Regions from separate parts of the Paenibacillus sp. P36 genome, predicted to be linked through region 2. Evidence: a T-box and tRNA genes for the amino acid it is inferred to sense, from the RefSeq annotation. Region 2 holds a T-box; the other holds one or more tRNA genes.
What was found. The T-box of region 2 lies ahead of trpS (tryptophan--tRNA ligase). A T-box ahead of a tRNA ligase gene usually reads a tRNA of that ligase, here a tRNA-Trp.
Positions count from the first base shown of each region.

Region 1: it has a tRNA-Trp gene. The T-box ahead of trpS (tryptophan--tRNA ligase) is inferred to sense a tRNA for this amino acid. The anticodon was not compared.

Region 1 is NZ_AP038372.1:5,955,295-5,964,330, reverse strand. It holds gene ACKTT9_RS26685 (putative glycoside hydrolase) at 1-639, shown strand, start outside; rRNA gene ACKTT9_RS26680 (16S ribosomal RNA) at 1,010-2,545, shown strand; rRNA gene ACKTT9_RS26675 (23S ribosomal RNA) at 2,791-5,831, shown strand; rRNA gene rrf (5S ribosomal RNA) at 5,901-6,017, shown strand; tRNA gene ACKTT9_RS26665 (tRNA-Ile) at 6,044-6,120, shown strand; tRNA gene ACKTT9_RS26660 (tRNA-Asn) at 6,124-6,199, shown strand; tRNA gene ACKTT9_RS26655 (tRNA-Val) at 6,218-6,290, shown strand; tRNA gene ACKTT9_RS26650 (tRNA-Phe) at 6,301-6,376, shown strand; tRNA gene ACKTT9_RS26645 (tRNA-Trp) at 6,383-6,453, shown strand; gene ACKTT9_RS26640 (response regulator) at 6,673-8,214, shown strand; gene ACKTT9_RS26635 (sensor histidine kinase) at 8,238-9,036, shown strand, end outside.
Region 2 is NZ_AP038372.1:1,403,486-1,412,521, reverse strand. It holds gene ACKTT9_RS06595 (response regulator transcription factor) at 1-252, shown strand, start outside; gene gerQ (spore coat protein GerQ) at 391-831, shown strand; gene ACKTT9_RS06585 (hypothetical protein) at 890-1,180, opposite strand; gene ACKTT9_RS06580 (metal-dependent hydrolase) at 1,267-2,250, shown strand; gene ACKTT9_RS06575 (alpha/beta-type small acid-soluble spore protein) at 2,373-2,600, opposite strand; gene ACKTT9_RS06570 (DUF5325 family protein) at 2,754-2,936, shown strand; gene trpS (tryptophan--tRNA ligase) at 3,004-3,987, opposite strand; T-box leader at 4,074-4,344, opposite strand; gene ACKTT9_RS06560 (permease) at 4,471-5,556, shown strand; gene ilvD (dihydroxy-acid dehydratase) at 5,606-7,291, opposite strand; gene rnhA (ribonuclease H) at 7,406-8,059, opposite strand; gene ACKTT9_RS06545 (hypothetical protein) at 8,061-8,558, opposite strand; gene ACKTT9_RS06540 (alpha/beta-type small acid-soluble spore protein) at 8,715-8,951, shown strand.

The DNA.
Region 1 (9,036 bases), 4.2 Mb from region 2:
TCCCTGGAGTTGAAGTTAGAAGATGCTTCCAATGCCTACAATGTTGAGAAAAGCGAAGCAAATAAAAAGGTCATGGACGATGCTCAAAAGAACGTGTCTGATCTTAAAAAAGGAGCGCCTCGAGTACCGGACTTCAGCGATAAGGCACGTATGACGCAGCTTCGTGTTGATGCAGTCAGCGATTTTGTTGCTTATGCCAAAGAGCAGCTTAAACCGTATGGCGTAGATGTTTCTGTGGACATATTCGGGTACTCAGCGACATTGCCAGAGGCTCCGGGGATCGGCCAGAACTTTAATCGCATTGCCAGCTCGGTAGATGTCATATCTTCTATGATTTATCCAAGCCATTGGTCTAACGGTTATTTCGGTATTTCGAGACCTGATAAAGAACCATATAATCTCGTGGCTGAGTACATGAAAGCTGAAAAAGCGAAGTTTGCTCAGCTCCAGTCTCCACCCCAGTCACGGCCGTGGATTCAAGATTTTACGGCAAGCTGGTTAGGGGCAGGCAATTATATCAAATACGGCAAGACTGAGGTAGATGCACAAATTAAAGCATTACACGATGCAGGCGTTCAGGAGTATCTCATCTGGAATGCAAACAATAACTATTCAGAGGGTGTGACCTATATTCCGTAAAAAAGCCGCGGCTGTCTTGGACATTATTTCGATGTCCTGGGCGGCCGTTTTTATTGTGAAAAAAGTGCTTGTGTTACCTAAATATCCATGGTATATTATGAAACCTGTCTTGCACGAAGTGAGAAGCAGACTTTTGAATAGTTGCTAAAAATTAATTGAAAAAAACACTTGCAATTGAAATTCTTACATGGTATATTACTTCTCGCTGCTTCGGCAACGCGGTAGTGAACGAAAGAAAATTGATCTTTGAAAACTGAACAACGAGTGAGTAAGCACAGTCGAGTAATCGACTATAAATGAGATTGTAAAATCTCGCTAGCAAGTCAATGAGCTTTTCAGCTTTCAATAAACGGACGAGCAATCGGCCACTATTATGGAGAGTTTGATCCTGGCTCAGGACGAACGCTGGCGGCGTGCCTAATACATGCAAGTCGAGCGGAGCACTTCGGTGCTTAGCGGCGGACGGGTGAGTAACACGTAGGCAACCTGCCTATAAGACTGGGATAACTATCGGAAACGATAGCTAAGACCGGATAACTGGTTTTCTCGCATGAGAGAATCATGAAACACGGAGCAATCTGTGGCTTATAGATGGGCCTGCGGCGCATTAGCTAGTTGGTAGGGTAACGGCCTACCAAGGCGACGATGCGTAGCCGACCTGAGAGGGTGAACGGCCACACTGGGACTGAGACACGGCCCAGACTCCTACGGGAGGCAGCAGTAGGGAATCTTCCGCAATGGACGCAAGTCTGACGGAGCAACGCCGCGTGAGTGATGAAGGTTTTCGGATCGTAAAGCTCTGTTGCCCTAGACGAACAGCAAGGCGAGTAACTGCGCTTTGTGTGACGGTATAGGAGAAGAAAGCCCCGGCTAACTACGTGCCAGCAGCCGCGGTAATACGTAGGGGGCAAGCGTTGTCCGGAATTATTGGGCGTAAAGCGCGCGCAGGCGGTTAATTAAGTTGGGTGTTTAAGCCCGGGGCTCAACCCCGGTTCGCATCCAAAACTGGTTGACTTGAGTGTAGGAGAGGAAAGTGGAATTCCACGTGTAGCGGTGAAATGCGTAGAGATGTGGAGGAACACCAGTGGCGAAGGCGACTTTCTGGCCTATAACTGACGCTGAGGCGCGAAAGCGTGGGGAGCAAACAGGATTAGATACCCTGGTAGTCCACGCCGTAAACGATGCATACTAGGTGTTGGGGATTCGATTCCTCGGTGCCGAAGTTAACACAGTAAGTATGCCGCCTGGGGAGTACGCTCGCAAGAGTGAAACTCAAAGGAATTGACGGGGACCCGCACAAGCAGTGGAGTATGTGGTTTAATTCGAAGCAACGCGAAGAACCTTACCAGGTCTTGACATCCCGATGTAACACCTAGAGATAGGTGCCCTCTTCGGAGCATTGGAGACAGGTGGTGCATGGTTGTCGTCAGCTCGTGTCGTGAGATGTTGGGTTAAGTCCCGCAACGAGCGCAACCCTTGATCTTAGTTGCCAGCACTTCGGGTGGGCACTCTAAGATGACTGCCGGTGACAAACCGGAGGAAGGTGGGGATGACGTCAAATCATCATGCCCCTTATGACCTGGGCTACACACGTACTACAATGGTCGGTACAACGGGAAGCGAAGCCGCGAGGTGGAGCCAATCCTTATAAGCCGATCTCAGTTCGGATTGCAGGCTGCAACTCGCCTGCATGAAGTCGGAATTGCTAGTAATCGCGGATCAGCATGCCGCGGTGAATACGTTCCCGGGTCTTGTACACACCGCCCGTCACACCACGAGAGTTTACAACACCCGAAGTCGGTGGGGTAACCCGCAAGGGAGCCAGCCGCCGAAGGTGGGGTAGATGATTGGGGTGAAGTCGTAACAAGGTAGCCGTATCGGAAGGTGCGGCTGGATCACCTCCTTTCTATGGAGACTCGGGTCTGAAACGACCCAGTCAAGTATCTTCGGATACACAACGTTTACTCACTCGTGTTCAGTTTTGAAAGGTTAATCCTTTCAAAATAGTTGACAACCAACATCGCTTTGCGCATGTAATGGTTGCAACATTGTTGACGAATCTACGATTCGCAACTTGTTCCTTGAAAACTAGATAACGAAACAAAACGTAAAGTAAGAACTTAGGTAGCAATACCAAATGTATTTTTTCTAGGTTAAGCTAGAAAGAGCACACGGAGGATGCCTAGGCACTAGGAGCCGAAGAAGGACGTGGCGAACGACGAAATGCCTCGGGGAGCCGTAAGCAGGCTTTGATCCGGGGATGTCCGAATGGGGGAACCCAGCTGTGGTAATGCGCAGTTACCATGTAGTGAATACATAGCTGCATTGGAGGCAGACCCAGGGAACTGAAACATCTAAGTACCTGGAGGAAAAGAAAACAAAAGTGATTCCGTCAGTAGCGGCGAGCGAAAGCGGAATAGCCCAAACCAAGGAGCTTGCTCCTTGGGGTTGTAGGACCTCGTTGTGGCAAAAGTTCGTTAGGCGAAGTGATCTGGAAAGGTCCGGCATAGAAGGTAAAAGCCCTGTAGCCCAAAATGAACGTATGCCTAGAGGTATCCTGAGTACGGCGGGTCACGTGAAACCCCGTCGGAATCCGGCAGGACCATCTGCCAAGGCTAAATACTCCCTAGTGACCGATAGTGAAGCAGTACCGTGAGGGAAAGGTGAAAAGCACCGCGGAAGCGGAGTGAAAAAGAACCTGAAACCGTGTGCTTACAAAAAGTCAGAGCACTCTTTATGTGTGATGGCGTGCCTTTTGTAGAATGAACCGGCGAGTTACGTTCCCGTGCGAGGTTAAGTCGAAGAGACGGAGCCGCAGCGAAAGCGAGTCTGAATAGGGCGCTTTAGTACGTGGACGTAGACCCGAAACCGTGTGATCTACCCCTGTCCAGGGTGAAGGTGAGGTAACACTCACTGGAGGCCCGAACCCACGAATGTTGAAAAATTCGGGGATGAGGTGGGGGTAGCGGAGAAATTCCAATCGAACTCGGAGATAGCTGGTTCTCCCCGAAATAGCTTTAGGGCTAGCCTCGGATGTGGAGTTGTGGAGGTAAAGCACTGATTGGGTGCGGGGCCCGCCAAGGGTTACCAAGTCCAGTCAAACTCTGAATGCCACAAACTTAAATCCGGGAGTCAGACAGTGAGTGCTAAGATCCATTGTCAAAAGGGAAACAGCCCAGACCATCAGCTAAGGTCCCCAAGTGTGTGTTAAGTGGGAAAGGATGTGGAGTTGCACAGACAACCAGGATGTTGGCTTAGAAGCAGCCACCATTGAAAGAGTGCGTAATAGCTCACTGGTCGAGTGACTCTGCGCCGAAAATGTAACGGGGCTAAACACGCCACCGAAGCTATGGCTTGCATCACCTTCACTGCGTCTTTGAATCGTGGTTAGCCACGGGACATTAGCCAGAATCAACCTTATCGGTTATTCAAGATTCTGGCCAAATGATCCCAGCTAAACACGCGGATTCAAAGCTGGAGTGAAGATGATGCATGGGTAGGGGAGCGTTGTATGTACGTTGAATTCTGACCGTAAGGACAGGTGGAGCGCATACAAGTGAGAATGCCGGTATAAGTAACGAAAAGATCAGTGAGAATCTGATCCGCCGAAAACCTAAGGGTTCCTGAGGAAGGCTCGTCCGCTCAGGGTAAGTCGGGACCTAAGGCGAGGCCGAAAGGCGTAGTCGATGGACAACAGGTGGAAATTCCTGTACCACCGTAGCCGTTATGAGCAATGGAGTGACGCAGAAGGATAGTGACGCGAGCTGATGGATGCTCGTCCAAGCAGTGAGGCTGGTTAGTAGGCAAATCCGCTAACCGTAAGGCTGGGCTGTGATGGGGAGGGAAATTTTAAGTACCGAAGGTCATGATTTCACACTGCCAAGAAAAGCTTCTAGCCAGGCGAAGGTGCCCGTACCGCAAACCGACACAGGTGGGTGAGAAGAGAATTCTAAGGCGCGCGGAAGAACTCTCGTTAAGGAACTCGGCAAAATGACCCCGTAACTTCGGGAGAAGGGGTGCCTCGGTAGGGTGAATAGCCCGAGGGGGCCGCAGTGAAAAGGCCCAAGCGACTGTTTAGCAAAAACACAGGTCTGTGCGAAGCCGCAAGGCGAAGTATACGGGCTGACGCCTGCCCGGTGCTGGAAGGTTAAGAGGAGTGGTTAGGGGGCAACCCCGAAGCTATGAATTGAAGCCCCAGTAAACGGCGGCCGTAACTATAACGGTCCTAAGGTAGCGAAATTCCTTGTCAGGTAAATTCTGACCCGCACGAATGGCGTAACGACTTGGGCGCTGTCTCAACGAGAGATCCGGTGAAATTTTAATACCTGTGAAGATGCAGGTTACCCGCGACAAGACGGAAAGACCCCATGGAGCTTTACTGCAGCTTGATATTGGACTTTGGTACGATCTGTACAGGATAGGTGGGAGCCTTTGAAGCCTGAGCGCCAGCTTGGGTGGAGGCGCCGTTGGGATACCACCCTGATCGTATCGGAGTTCTAACCTGGTACCGTGATCCGGTATGGGGACAGTGTCAGGTGGGCAGTTTGACTGGGGCGGTCGCCTCCTAAAATGTAACGGAGGCGTTTAAAGGTTCCCTCAGAATGGTTGGAAATCATTCGCAGAGTGCAAAGGCATAAGGGAGCTTGACTGCGAGACCTACAAGTCGAGCAGGGACGAAAGTCGGACTTAGTGATCCGGTGGTACCGAATGGAAGGGCCATCGCTCAACGGATAAAAGCTACCCTGGGGATAACAGGCTTATCTCCCCCAAGAGTCCACATCGACGGGGAGGTTTGGCACCTCGATGTCGGCTCATCGCATCCTGGGGCTGAAGTAGGTCCCAAGGGTTGGGCTGTTCGCCCATTAAAGCGGTACGCGAGCTGGGTTCAGAACGTCGTGAGACAGTTCGGTCCCTATCTGTCGCGGGCGTAGGAAATTTGAGAGGAGCTGTCCTTAGTACGAGAGGACCGGGATGGACGTACCGCTGGTGTACCAGTTGTCTCGCCAGAGGCACCGCTGGGTAGCTATGTACGGAGGGGATAAGCGCTGAAAGCATCTAAGCGCGAAGCCCCCCTCAAGATGAGATTTCCCAGTATGTAAGACCCCTTGTAGACGACGAGGTTGATAGGTTCGAGGTGGAAGTGCGGCAACGTATGCAGCTGACGAATACTAATCGGTCGAGGGCTTAACCAATAAACCTATAGTAGTTACTTTACGCAAGTTTCGTATCTAGTTTTCAAGGCGCAAACCACGCTTTGACTGTTTGGTGATGATGGCGGAGGGGACCCACGCGTTCCCATCTCGAACACGACCGTTAAGCCCTCCAGCGTCGATGGTACTTGAACCGCAGGGTTCTGGGAGAGTAGAACGTTGCCAAGCAGTACCCCTATGGGGTATTTTTTTGCAGGCCCTTAGCTCAGCTGGTTAGAGCGCACCCCTGATAAGGGTGAGGTCGGTGGTTCGAGTCCACTAGGGCCTACCATATTCCCTGATAGCTCAGTTGGTAGAGCACTCGACTGTTAATCGAGTTGTCACAGGTTCGAGTCCTGTTCGGGGAGCCATTTTCTTCTTTATCCCATGGAGGCTTAGCTCAGCTGGGAGAGCATCTGCCTTACAAGCAGAGGGTCGGCGGTTCGATCCCGTCAGCCTCCATTTCATCTAAGGCTCGGTAGCTCAGTCGGTAGAGCAGAGGACTGAAAATCCTCGTGTCGGCGGTTCGATTCCGTCCCGAGCCACCATGTTATAGGGGCATAGTTTAAGGGTAGAACAAAGGTCTCCAAAACCTTTGGTGTGGGTTCAATTCCTGCTGCCCCTGTCCAAAAAGAAGCTATAATCTTATCTGTTATACATCTAGGAGCTGCTACGGCAGCTCTTTTTTGTATTCCATTTTTCAAAAAAGGTTGGTATCCTAGTATTTCATGCTATAAGCATAACGCTCGTCAAGAGCTATAATTTCATTTATAATCGTGCAAGATATCGCACAAAATACGTCGTACTGGTGGTAGATGATGTAAATCTGGATAAGGAGTCTGTTATGACGATTTATTGCAAGGTTCTGATTGTTGATGACGAGATGTTGGTGCGCCAAGGCATCCGGCATCTTTTGGATTGGGAAAGCGAAGGGTTTCAAATTGTTGGTGAAGCCTCCAATGGCAAAGAAGCGTTAGAGATGGTCCATTTGTACCAACCGAACATTGTGTTGACCGATATCGTCATGCCGGTGATGGATGGCGAGGAATTGACGAGAATCGTAAAGGGTATGTATCCGGAGATGGAAATCGTCGTGCTCAGCAGCTTCGGAGAATTCGAATATGTTCGCTCAACGTTTCAAAGTGGTGTCGCTGACTATATGTTAAAGCCTAAACTGGACGCGGTATCCATGTTAGCTGTTCTGAAGAAAACCGCGGAACGAATTCCTGCTTTTCAACACTCGGAATGGAAAAGTGAGAAAAAGCAGTCGGTCGATTATATCCTGGACAAACTGATTTCGGGTTATTCCGTTGACTATGACCGAAATGAAATAAGTACGATAGTTCCGTATTCAAGTTTTGTCTTACTCTCGGTGGTTCAGGATAAATCCGTGTCCTTGACCCGAAATGAGGAATGGTTAGAGGCGGCCCTGAAAGCGATTATTCAAAATAGGGATAGACCCGTCGCTACACGCCGTCTTTTGCATCAAGATGGCTATATTCGCTACTTGCTGAATCTAGACAACTCCGCACAAGAGGACGCCGTACAGATCGCCCAGCAGCTGCTTGAAGCCGGTGATAAAGGGCATATGTCCATCGTCGTGGCGCTCAGCCATGTTTTTGAGCATCTATCTGAGCTGCACGATATTTATACCAATGACATGCTGAAAGTGTTGGATCACCGCTTCTTTCTGCCGGATCGCAGACTTCTCATTGTCAATGAATTGGAGAAGCAGGCGGAGAAAGGCGCTCCTTTTGACATGGAGGCGTTCACGGCAGAATTGAATCATCAAGAGTTCGATCTGGCTTTTGGGCGTCTAAGCACATACGCTCACTCGATGAATGGCAGACTGGATACCGACATGTTTGAGTTTAAATCTTTTTTGGACCACAGCCTGTTTAATATTATTGTTACGCTAAAGCATTTTCACTATGAGGCAAGTTCGTTGGATGAAGGCAAATACGAGTATTTTCGCGCGATTCATGAGGCTGAGCATATTGGGGAAGTTATTCTTTTGTTAGAAAAGTTTTTGAATGAGGCTGTATCATGCGTCAGCGATAATCGGACGGGATCTCCGGGTATTCAGAAAATTTTATTGTATATGGATAAACATTTTTCACAGCCACTGACGCTAACTGAGGTTGCCAAACACTTCCACTTTAATCCTTCCTACTTGTCCAATTACTTCACGGTTCATAATAAAGAAGGTTTTAATGAATATTTGAACCGGATTCGGATCGATAAAGCCTGTACGTTGCTGCGCGAAAATCCTAATCTCTCCATTTCAGAAATAAGCAATCTCGTCGGATACTCCGATCACAGCTACTTTACGAAGGTGTTCCGAAAGCTGATGGGAATTTCCCCAAGTCACTATCGCAAAAAATAAGCACGAAGGGACTACGATCCATAATGGGAGCCTGGGTAAAAAAAATAACCGATCAAAGTCTGTTTTCTAAAATGTTTATTGTGATGGTCGTAAGCATTATTTCCGTTACGATTCTGACCTCTTGGGTATCGGTTCAAATGTCGCAGAAGCTTTTCGTCCAAACGTTCAGTATTACCAATTCCAAAATTATCAACCAGATCAAAACGGGATTAGACGCCATTCATTATTCCAATATAAATATTGCCATCAGTGTCGCGCAAAGCGGCGCGATTAGAAGCTTCCTAACCGAGGGGGATACGGATTCGTTAACGAATTTCAAAACGAATTTCAGCATGAGTGATCAGATGAAGCGAATTCAGTCCGGGATTGGGGCCAAAAATATTGGCATCAGCGTCCTGGGCATGAATGGCAGGAGCTACGTGAGCGACGTCACCTACTGGTCCGGCTCCTCGAAGGAGCTCCAGAACAGCCCAATAACACAAGAGACATGGAAGCAGCCAGGCAGGATATTATACAGCTTCATGAGGGCAGGAACATGGGGTTCCAATGAAGATCGGATTGTTGCCACCAAAGCGCTGCTTTCTTCAGAAAGCAAAGAAGGTTACGGATCGCTTTACATGATGATTAGAGAGAGTGATTTTAAGAAAATCTATGCGAGCTTCACGAGTCAAGGCAATGATGTCATGATTTTGAATCAAAATGGTTTGATTGTCTCTAGCAACAGGGAGGACCTGATTGGAACGATTTCCGAGGAACTCTTGTCGAGTGCCAAGCAAGCCCAGCAATCTCAAGCGACAAGTCAGGAAATGACTTTGTTTAATC
Region 2 (9,036 bases):
TTTGTACATAACAAATTAATTGAGACCACGTTCTCCGAATTCGAGATTATGAAGCTATTATGGCAAAATCAAGGCCGTGTTTACAGCCGCGAGGAGCTGCTCAACCGGGTACGCGGTTTCGATTCCTATGTTACCGAGCGCGCCATAGATGTACATATCGCAAACCTTCGCAAAAAAATAGAAACCGACCCAAAAGAACCGAAATATATTAAAACCGTCTGGGGTGTCGGATATAAATTTTTACTGAGTTAAGCTCCCTTTTGGAGCTTTTTTATTTTGCAGATGAACGGGGAAATCAGTCACCAAATAGGCGAATGCACAATATGATGAGGTGTATGCTTCACAAGAAGAAAGCTTCCACAAGGAAAGCTCCAAGGAGGATTTACAGTTATGTTGAATAACCCTTACAAAATTGGCAATCAAGCGCAAATGCCAACATTCAGCGGAACTCCATACCCAGCCTACCCGGTTCCAACAGCAATTACGAACAAAATGGTTCCTATGCAGCCTAACGGCTCCACGCTGCCATCTACAGGAACTGGCCTGCAAACCGGTGTAAACGTGCCTGGCTTACCGATGGAAGAATCTTATATCGAGAATATTCTGCGGCTTAATCTTGGCAAAATGGCTACGCTCTACATGACATACGAAAATAACTCGCAATGGAATGCCAAAATTTTCAAAGGCAAATTGGAAGCAGCAGGACGCGACCATATCATCATCAGCGATCCGGCTACAGGCATGCGCTACTTACTGCTTATGGTGAACCTGGACTACATTACATTTGACGAGGAATTAAATTACTACTATCCCTATGCCAACAGAAAATAATACGGATGCCACACCTTAATAAACCGCTAACCTTAACCAAGGCAGCGGTTTTCTTTTGTTATTTAATTGGTGTAAAATGCCACATATGCAGCTTGCTTAATCCGCCTTTGACCCACTTTTCCCACGCTGCCAGATTGTCCTGCCCTTCGCCTTGCTGCAATCGTTCTTCCTTCATAGCGATATATTCATCTCGGCTCACTTCGCTCCAAATTTCTACAAAAAGTCCTGGCTGGTCCGTTCCCTCCAATACCTCCAAACGCCCTTCCCGCTTTTGCCACTCCTGCATATAGATGAGAAAAGAGTCCCGATATTCGGGATTTATGGCATACTCTACAAAAACTTTAGACATTTTTAGATCTCCCTCTGATTTATTTTTTACTCCAAAATGGTAAACTAATAAGAAGACGGAAAATGACCTTAGGAGGAGAAACCCACTTGGACACAGGAACACATCTTGTTATTGGCTTAGGGTTAGCAGGACTGTCGCAGATTGATCCCAGCGTTTCCGCGGATTCAGCCGCTACAACTGCTGTCTTCATCGGAACCGTTATCGGTTCACAGATTCCGGATGTGGACGGGCTGCTTCGTTTCAAGAACAATGCCACGTACATCCGCAATCATCGCGGTCGTTCCCACTCTTTGCCGGCTTTATTGATTTGGACGCTATTGATCACTGGTGCACTCGCTTTATTTTTTCACGGAGTCCCTCTGCTGCATCTAGGAATGTGGGTAGGGATCGCGGTTTGTTTTCACGTTTTCAGCGATTGTTTCAACACATATGGTACACAAGCCATTCGGCCTTTTTCTGAAAAGTGGGTATCGTGGAACATCATCCATATCTTCGATCCCTTTATCTTTTCGAGCCACATTGCGGCTATCTTCATGTGGTCCTTCCACGTGGCTAGTCCAAAGCTTGTTTTCCCAACCTTATATGGCATCATCGCCCTTTACTACATTTGGCGCACGCTTGACCATTACATTGTAGAAAAAGGCCTTTACCGGAAGGACCCGACTTTCCAGCATGGCGATCAGTACACACTTATTGTAACATTCAACCTCTACGTCTGGAATGTCGTAAAAAGAAGAGCCGACGGTACTTTCCAGCTGGGCGAGCTTAAAAATTCCAAGCTCAAATGGTTGGATACCGTGAGATGTGAGGATCATCCAGCCGTCGAAGCTTCCAAGAAACATGAAGATATTCAAGCTTTGCTGTATTTCTCATCGTTCACCTGTGCGGAAGTGAAAGAACATCGCTGGGGTTACGAAGTCAGATGGGCCGATGTGCGTTATCGCCACCGTAAGCAATACCCGTTCGTTGGCGTCATCCATATGGACCACAATTTCAAAACGCTCGATTCTTACGTAGGCTGGGTCAACGACACCAGACTGGAAAAGAAACTTCGAGTTGATCTCTATTAAGCAAAGAGGCGCGTGCCATGACGCGTCTTTTTCTTTTCCGCGAAAAAAAGCCCAGAGGTTTTTTAGGCCTCTGAGCTTTTATATTACAATAATCGGGAAAACTAATAACGGGTTATCGCTTCTTAGCTGCGGAAGCCGGATTGGCCAGCCAACGTTTGCTCAGCGATTTGCACGAGACGACGAGTGATGTTACCCCCGATTGAACCTGCATCGCGAGTAGCCATATAGCCCATGTAACCATCTTGAGGAATTTGGATGCCCAGTTCTTGAGCTACCTCATATTTCAATTGATTTAGAGCTGCTGTAGCTTGTGGAACGGCCAAAGTGTTGCTGTTACGAGATTGTGCCATAAGGATCAGACTCCTTTCAGTCAGCTATGATCTTTGATGTATTTGCAAGCTTGCAAACATAGTATGTGGAGGAAATGAATTTATATGCACAGCGCTCAAAAAAGTTTAGAATAAGAAGACACTGTTTAAACTTCTAGAAAGTAGGTCACGTTCATGAGTAAACCGCTCGCGCTTTTATTCGCTATAATTGGCACGCTTCTGCTTGCCTCCATCTCCCTATTTATCGCACTCCGGCAGCCATGGATGATTCTCGTTTGCACGATAATCGCATTAGGCTTTATCGGTTATGGCTTTGCGGTTAAAGCAAAGATTCGCAAGAGAAATTCCCGGCCGTAACCACGACGGCTGCACAAAAAAAGAGCTCAACAGCAATTACCGCTGTTTGAGCTCTTTTCGTATTCTTTTAGATGACTACGAAGCCCATCCGCTTCTTCACTTCAAGCAAGGTTTCGTTAGCGACTTCAGCAGCCTCTTCCGCACCTTTTTTCAAAATATCAAAAATCTCACCGGAACGGCGAATCTCCTGATAGCGCTGTTGAATCGGCTCAAGGACAGCCACGATTTGCTCAGCCAAATCCTTTTTGAACGGACCATAACCTTGGCCATCATATCGGGCTTCAATCTCAGCTACACTCATCTCAGCAAAATGCGAGTAGATCGAGATCAGATTACTAACCTCCGGCTTATTCTGCGGATCGTATTTCACTTCACGGCCAGAATCTGTCACGGCACGGCTAAGTTTCTTACGGATGACAGACGGGTCATCGAGCATGGCAATGTAGCTTCCAGCATTTGGACTACTTTTGCTCATCTTCTTGGAAGCGTCGTCCAAGGACATGATTCTTGCGCCAATCTCCGGCATATAAGGCTGCGGCATCACGAACATATCGCCAAAACGGTTGTTAAAGCGGTTAGCCAGATCGCGAGTAAGCTCCAAATGCTGCTTCTGATCGTCCCCAACCGGGATCAAATCGGCATTGTACAAGAGAATATCTGCCGCCATAAGCGATGGATACGTAAATAGGCCTGCGCCAACGGATTCCTTGCCTTCCGATTTATCTTTGAATTGCGTCATGCGCTCAAGCTCGCCCATATGCGTCAGTGTCGTCATAATCCAGCCGAGCTCCGCATGTGCGTGAACATGGGATTGCAGGAAGATGGATGCCTTATTCGGATCTAGCCCCGCCGCAATATAAAGCGCAGCAATGGACTCCGTTTGTTCTTTCAACGCTGCAGGATCCTGCGGCACCGTGATCGCGTGCATATCCACCACCATAAAATAACAACGGTGCAAATGCTGCAGCTTCACATAGTTGCGAAGAGCGCCGATATAATTCCCAATTGTCAGCTGGCCGCTGGATTGCATGCCTGATAATACTCGTTTCATTGTGAAAATCCCTCCACATTCCTCATAAAATTTGCTTTTTTTTGTACGTTTAACAGTCAAAAAAGACAACAAAAAGGCCTCTCCCCGCAAGGGACGAGAGACCGTGGTACCACCCTAATTTGTCCATGTATGAGCATAGATTGCCGCATAGACCTTCAGGCTCTTGTAACGGAGAGCAGCCGTTCGGCATACTTGTCAGATTCGGATGTTCCTCCGGCCTAGGTTCCGGCAACCTTCATCTGTGTTCAGCCTCAAGCTCAAGGATCCATTCAGTTTGCTCGTTACACCGGTTCGCACCAACCACCGGCTCTCTGAGTAACGGGATACAAACGTACTTGTTCCTGTCATCGCTTATTGATTTTATATAATTATACACCTTGACTTTCCATTGTCAACCAAGGTCTTTGTCCTATCTTTGCCTGCATGGACATAGGATAGATAACATACGATCCTATCATCAACGGGCAAAGGGGTGTCACTGCATTGTCATCAACACTATACCGGTGGAGTCTTCCCATCTCCACGGTGATTTGCGCATGTCTTCTCATCCTCATTCTTACGACGAGAGAGCTTCCGCCGATGGCGCCGATCCTGAAAGATATTAAGCATGTATTTGCTGCTTTTATGGACATTTTCCTCGACGCCCTGCCGTTTATGTTCATGGGGGTCCTGCTCTCCACCGTCGTTGAAAACTTCATCCCGGAAGCGTTCATCCGGCGTATGACACCCAAGCACCCGCTTGGCGGCATCCTGTTTGCCTGTGTGCTGGGTATTATGTTCCCGCTCTGTGAGTGCGGCATGATACCATTCGTTCGCCGGCTTATGCGCAAAGGAATGCCTGTGTACATCGCCGTTATTTTCATACTCGTCGGACCGATTCTGAATCCGATCGTGTTCGCGTCTACCTTCATGGCTTTCCGCAGCGCGCCGGAAATGGCTTATTCACGCATGGGGCTCACCTTCGGTGTTGCGCTCGTTGTCGGTCTCCTCTTAACCCGCTTTCTGAAAAGCAGTCCGCTGCGCCACGCCAATAGCGGGCATACGGCAGAGCACATCCACGTGCATGAACATAACGGTCACAGTCACGATCATCATCATGACCATGTCCATACGCATGATCATGCTCATCACCACGAACACGGCCACAACCACTCTCACGGTGACAGCCGAATTGCCACCATGCTCAGCCACGGCACATCTGAGCTGTATGAAATGAGCAAGTACCTAATGCTCGGCGCTTTCCTAACCGCATTAATTCAAACCTTCGTCGCCCAAGACAGCTTATCCGCCATCGGCCAAGGGACTTTCGTCTCTCATGTCTTTATGATGGGTTTTGCCTACTTACTTTCGTTATGCTCCACAACAGATGCTTTCGTGGCCGCCTCATTCGCCAAAACGTTCTCTCCAGGCTCTCTGCTGGCATTTCTCGTCTTCGGCCCAATGATCGATGTCAAAAGCACGCTGATGCTGTTATCCATCTTTAAAGCCCGTTTCGTGCTTACGCTTTCCATCGTTGTCGCGATTACGGTATTGACCGGTTCCTTGCTGTTTATGCATTTCTTTTTCTAAAAAGCATATAAAAACGGCCAGAGCTTATAAGCCCTGGCCGTTTATTATTTTACCATTTCAGAATAGCTCCGGCACTCGCGTTCGTTACCATTTTCGTGTAACGCGCCAAATATCCGGTTTTAATTTTCGGTTGGAACTCTTTCCAGCTTTCGCGGCGCTTAGCCAACTCTTCATCGCTGACTTGCAAATTGATTTTGCGGCCATCCATATCGACATCGATAATGTCGCCGTCATGAACGAATGCAAGTGGTCCGCCTTCAGCAGCCTCAGGAGACATGTGACCGATGGAGATACCGCGGGATGCCCCTGAGAAACGTCCGTCTGTAATCAAGGCAACTTTCGCGCCCAGACCCATACCAACGATTTGGGACGTTGGAGCTAGCATTTCCGGCATACCAGGTCCGCCTTTAGGCCCTTCATAGCGGATTACAACAACGTGGCCTTCTTTCACTTTGCCATTGGCAATGCCGTAAAGCGCCTCGTCTTGGGAATCAAAGCAGATCGCAGGACCTACGTGACGCCCACCTACGGATTTGTCTACCGCTCCGACTTTAACGATACTGCCCTCTGGAGCAAGGTTACCGAACAGAACAGCCAGTCCGCCTCTTTCGCTGTGCGGGTTGCTTAACGGACGAATAACGTCCGTATTCTGAATTTCACAACCAGCTACGTTTTCACGAATCGTTTGTGCAGTAACGGAAAGACGATCGCCATCGAAAGCGCCTGGCTTTTTCAAAAGCTCGTTAATAACCGCGCTAACGCCGCCGGCTAAATGCACATCTTCAATGTGATAATCGGAAGCCGGAGCGATTTTGGCAAGATGAGGAACACGCTCTGCCACTTCATTAATACGGGCAATCGGGTATTCGATACCAGCTTCTGCAGCGATAGCCAATGTGTGAAGAACCGTATTCGTGGAACCGCCCATCGCCATATCCAGTGCAAACGCGTTGTCAATCGCTTCAATTGTTACGATATCACGCGGTTTAATGTCTTTCTCGATCAATGTCATCAATTGTTTCGCACAGTCTTTCACGAATTGCTTACGCTCTTCAGCAACAGCCAAGATCGTACCATTACCTGGCATAGCAAGACCTAGACCTTCTGCCAAACAGTTCATGGAGTTCGCTGTGAACATACCGGAACAGGATCCGCAAGTCGGACAACCGTATTGCTCAAGCTCTTCCAGACCAGCTTCATCCAATTTACCTGCTTGGAAAGCACCTACGCCCTCGAAAACGGAGGACAAGGAAATGGATTTGCCGTTTTTATCTTTACCGGCTTTCATTGGGCCACCGCTGACTAACATCGTAGGGATGTTAACGCGAAGCGCGCCCATGATCATACCCGGCGTAATTTTATCACAGTTAGGAATACAGATAAGACCATCGAACCAGTGCGCGTTTACGACGGTTTCCAAGGAGTCCGCAATAATTTCACGGCTTGGCAGGGAATAACGCATACCGATATGACCCATTGCGATACCATCGTCAACACCAATCGTGTTGAACTCGAAAGGAACGCCGCCTGCTTCACGGATCGCTTCTTTCACCAGCTTACCGAATTCTTGCAAATGGACATGCCCAGGGATAATGTCTATATAAGAGTTACAAACCGCAATGAACGGCTTGCCGAAATCTTCCTCTTTAACGCCGGCTGCACGCAACAAACTGCGGTGTGGAGCGCGGTCGAATCCTTTTTTAATCATGTCGCTACGCTGTTTTGGATGAGCCATTCTCTATTCCTCCTAGATTACAATTCTTTTGTAAAAACAATGAATCTATCATATCACACTTTTCGTCAAAATTCTTCCTTTAGTGTACTGACGCGTCAATGTAAAAGCAAGGGTTTATTTTCTGCCAAAATCAGCCTTGATTTCTCCCCACTTTTTCGTGTCCCATTTCACGATCTTATTCGTGTAGCTATTCGTCCGAAGCCATTTCAGCGCCCGGTCAACCAGCGTCCAAATTTCTTCTGTAGAAGCGTCCCGAACCAAATTGGTCGAAACTTCCTTTTTGCGAATCCAGCTTAGAGCTGTGACCGAATCCGTATAAATGGTTTTGTTGCTGCCTTGCTTTTGCAAATAAGCCAGACCATGCACGATCGCTAAGAACTCGCCCAAATTATTCGTACCCTTGGAAATGGGACCTTGGTAAAAAAGAATTTCCCCCGTCCGCGTATCGACTCCCTTGTACTCCACAATCCCCGGATTCCCGGAGCAACCCACATCCACGGACAGACTGTCATAGTCCACTTCCGGAGCTGTTTCAGGGGTCGCCGACTTATTGCCGGAAGCAGAAGATGACGACGCGCCAGGCTTTCCTCCGAAATTCAGCGATTTCTGCCAGCCTTTCTCCAAAGCTTGACGCGCCTCCGCTTCGGACTCATATGATTTAAATCTCGCTTGCGGGAATCCTTTGGTCTGCGCCTGACAATCTGCCCACGATCGATAGATCCCTGGCTTATGCCCCACCCAAACGACATAATATTTTACTGCTGCCATCCTATTCACTCCGTCGTTGTTGATGTAATTGATGTACCAGCCCTTCAACTACTTTCACCGTATCTGCAAAATAGGGCCTATAGTCCAACCCTTTGATGAATGCCAAATAGGTTTCTCCGATCTCCAGGACCTCTTTCCTGTAGTGATCAGCAGGTATGTTGTGGGTCTCAAGCTCGCGGTATGTACCGTTTGTTCGCTCTTCAACCGAGATCAGCTGAATTTGCTCCTCCGGCAAATGATGCACGACAAATGAAAATCCCCTGCACTCCGGGTCTCCGCAGCCGCAAACAAAAAAGGGCATTTGCTCCCATTGATCCGGCGGTGCAAAGCGATTCGGCTCCGTATCACTGAGTGCACTGTACAGCAGCGCAGGGAGCCCCACATCGACGCATAGCGGCTCTTCAATAATAACGCTGTCGTCCACCGCCATGCGGACATCCGCCTGTATGATTTGCAAGTCTTTATCAAGGGACCAGCCCTTTACAGATAGTTCAAACATGATTTCGCCTCCGATCTCCCATTGCTTTTCTTATTATAACAAAGACTGTCCAATCCTGCTTTTCCACCCCTAAAATGTTACCTAAAATTTCCAGTAAATTTGATGAGTATATTTTACAAAAGAGATTATACTACCTATTACTGGAGGTGATATCAGATGGCAGGACAATCTCGCAGCAGCAACTCTTTAGTTGTTCCACAAGCTACAGCAGCTTTGGATCAAATGAAATACGAAGTTGCTCAAGAACTAGGTATCCAGATTCCTCAAGACGGTTACTATGGCTACATGACGTCCCGTGATACAGGCTCCATTGGGGGCAGCATCACACGTCGCCTCGTTCAAATTGCTGAACAACAGCTGGCAGGCGGCAGCGCTAACAGATTTAGCAGATAACATCTCTCCCTTACTTAAGCAAGTGAGGGCTTCACTATCAGTAGCAACTGATATGAGGCCCTCCTTTTTGCGTCCGGAATCGAAA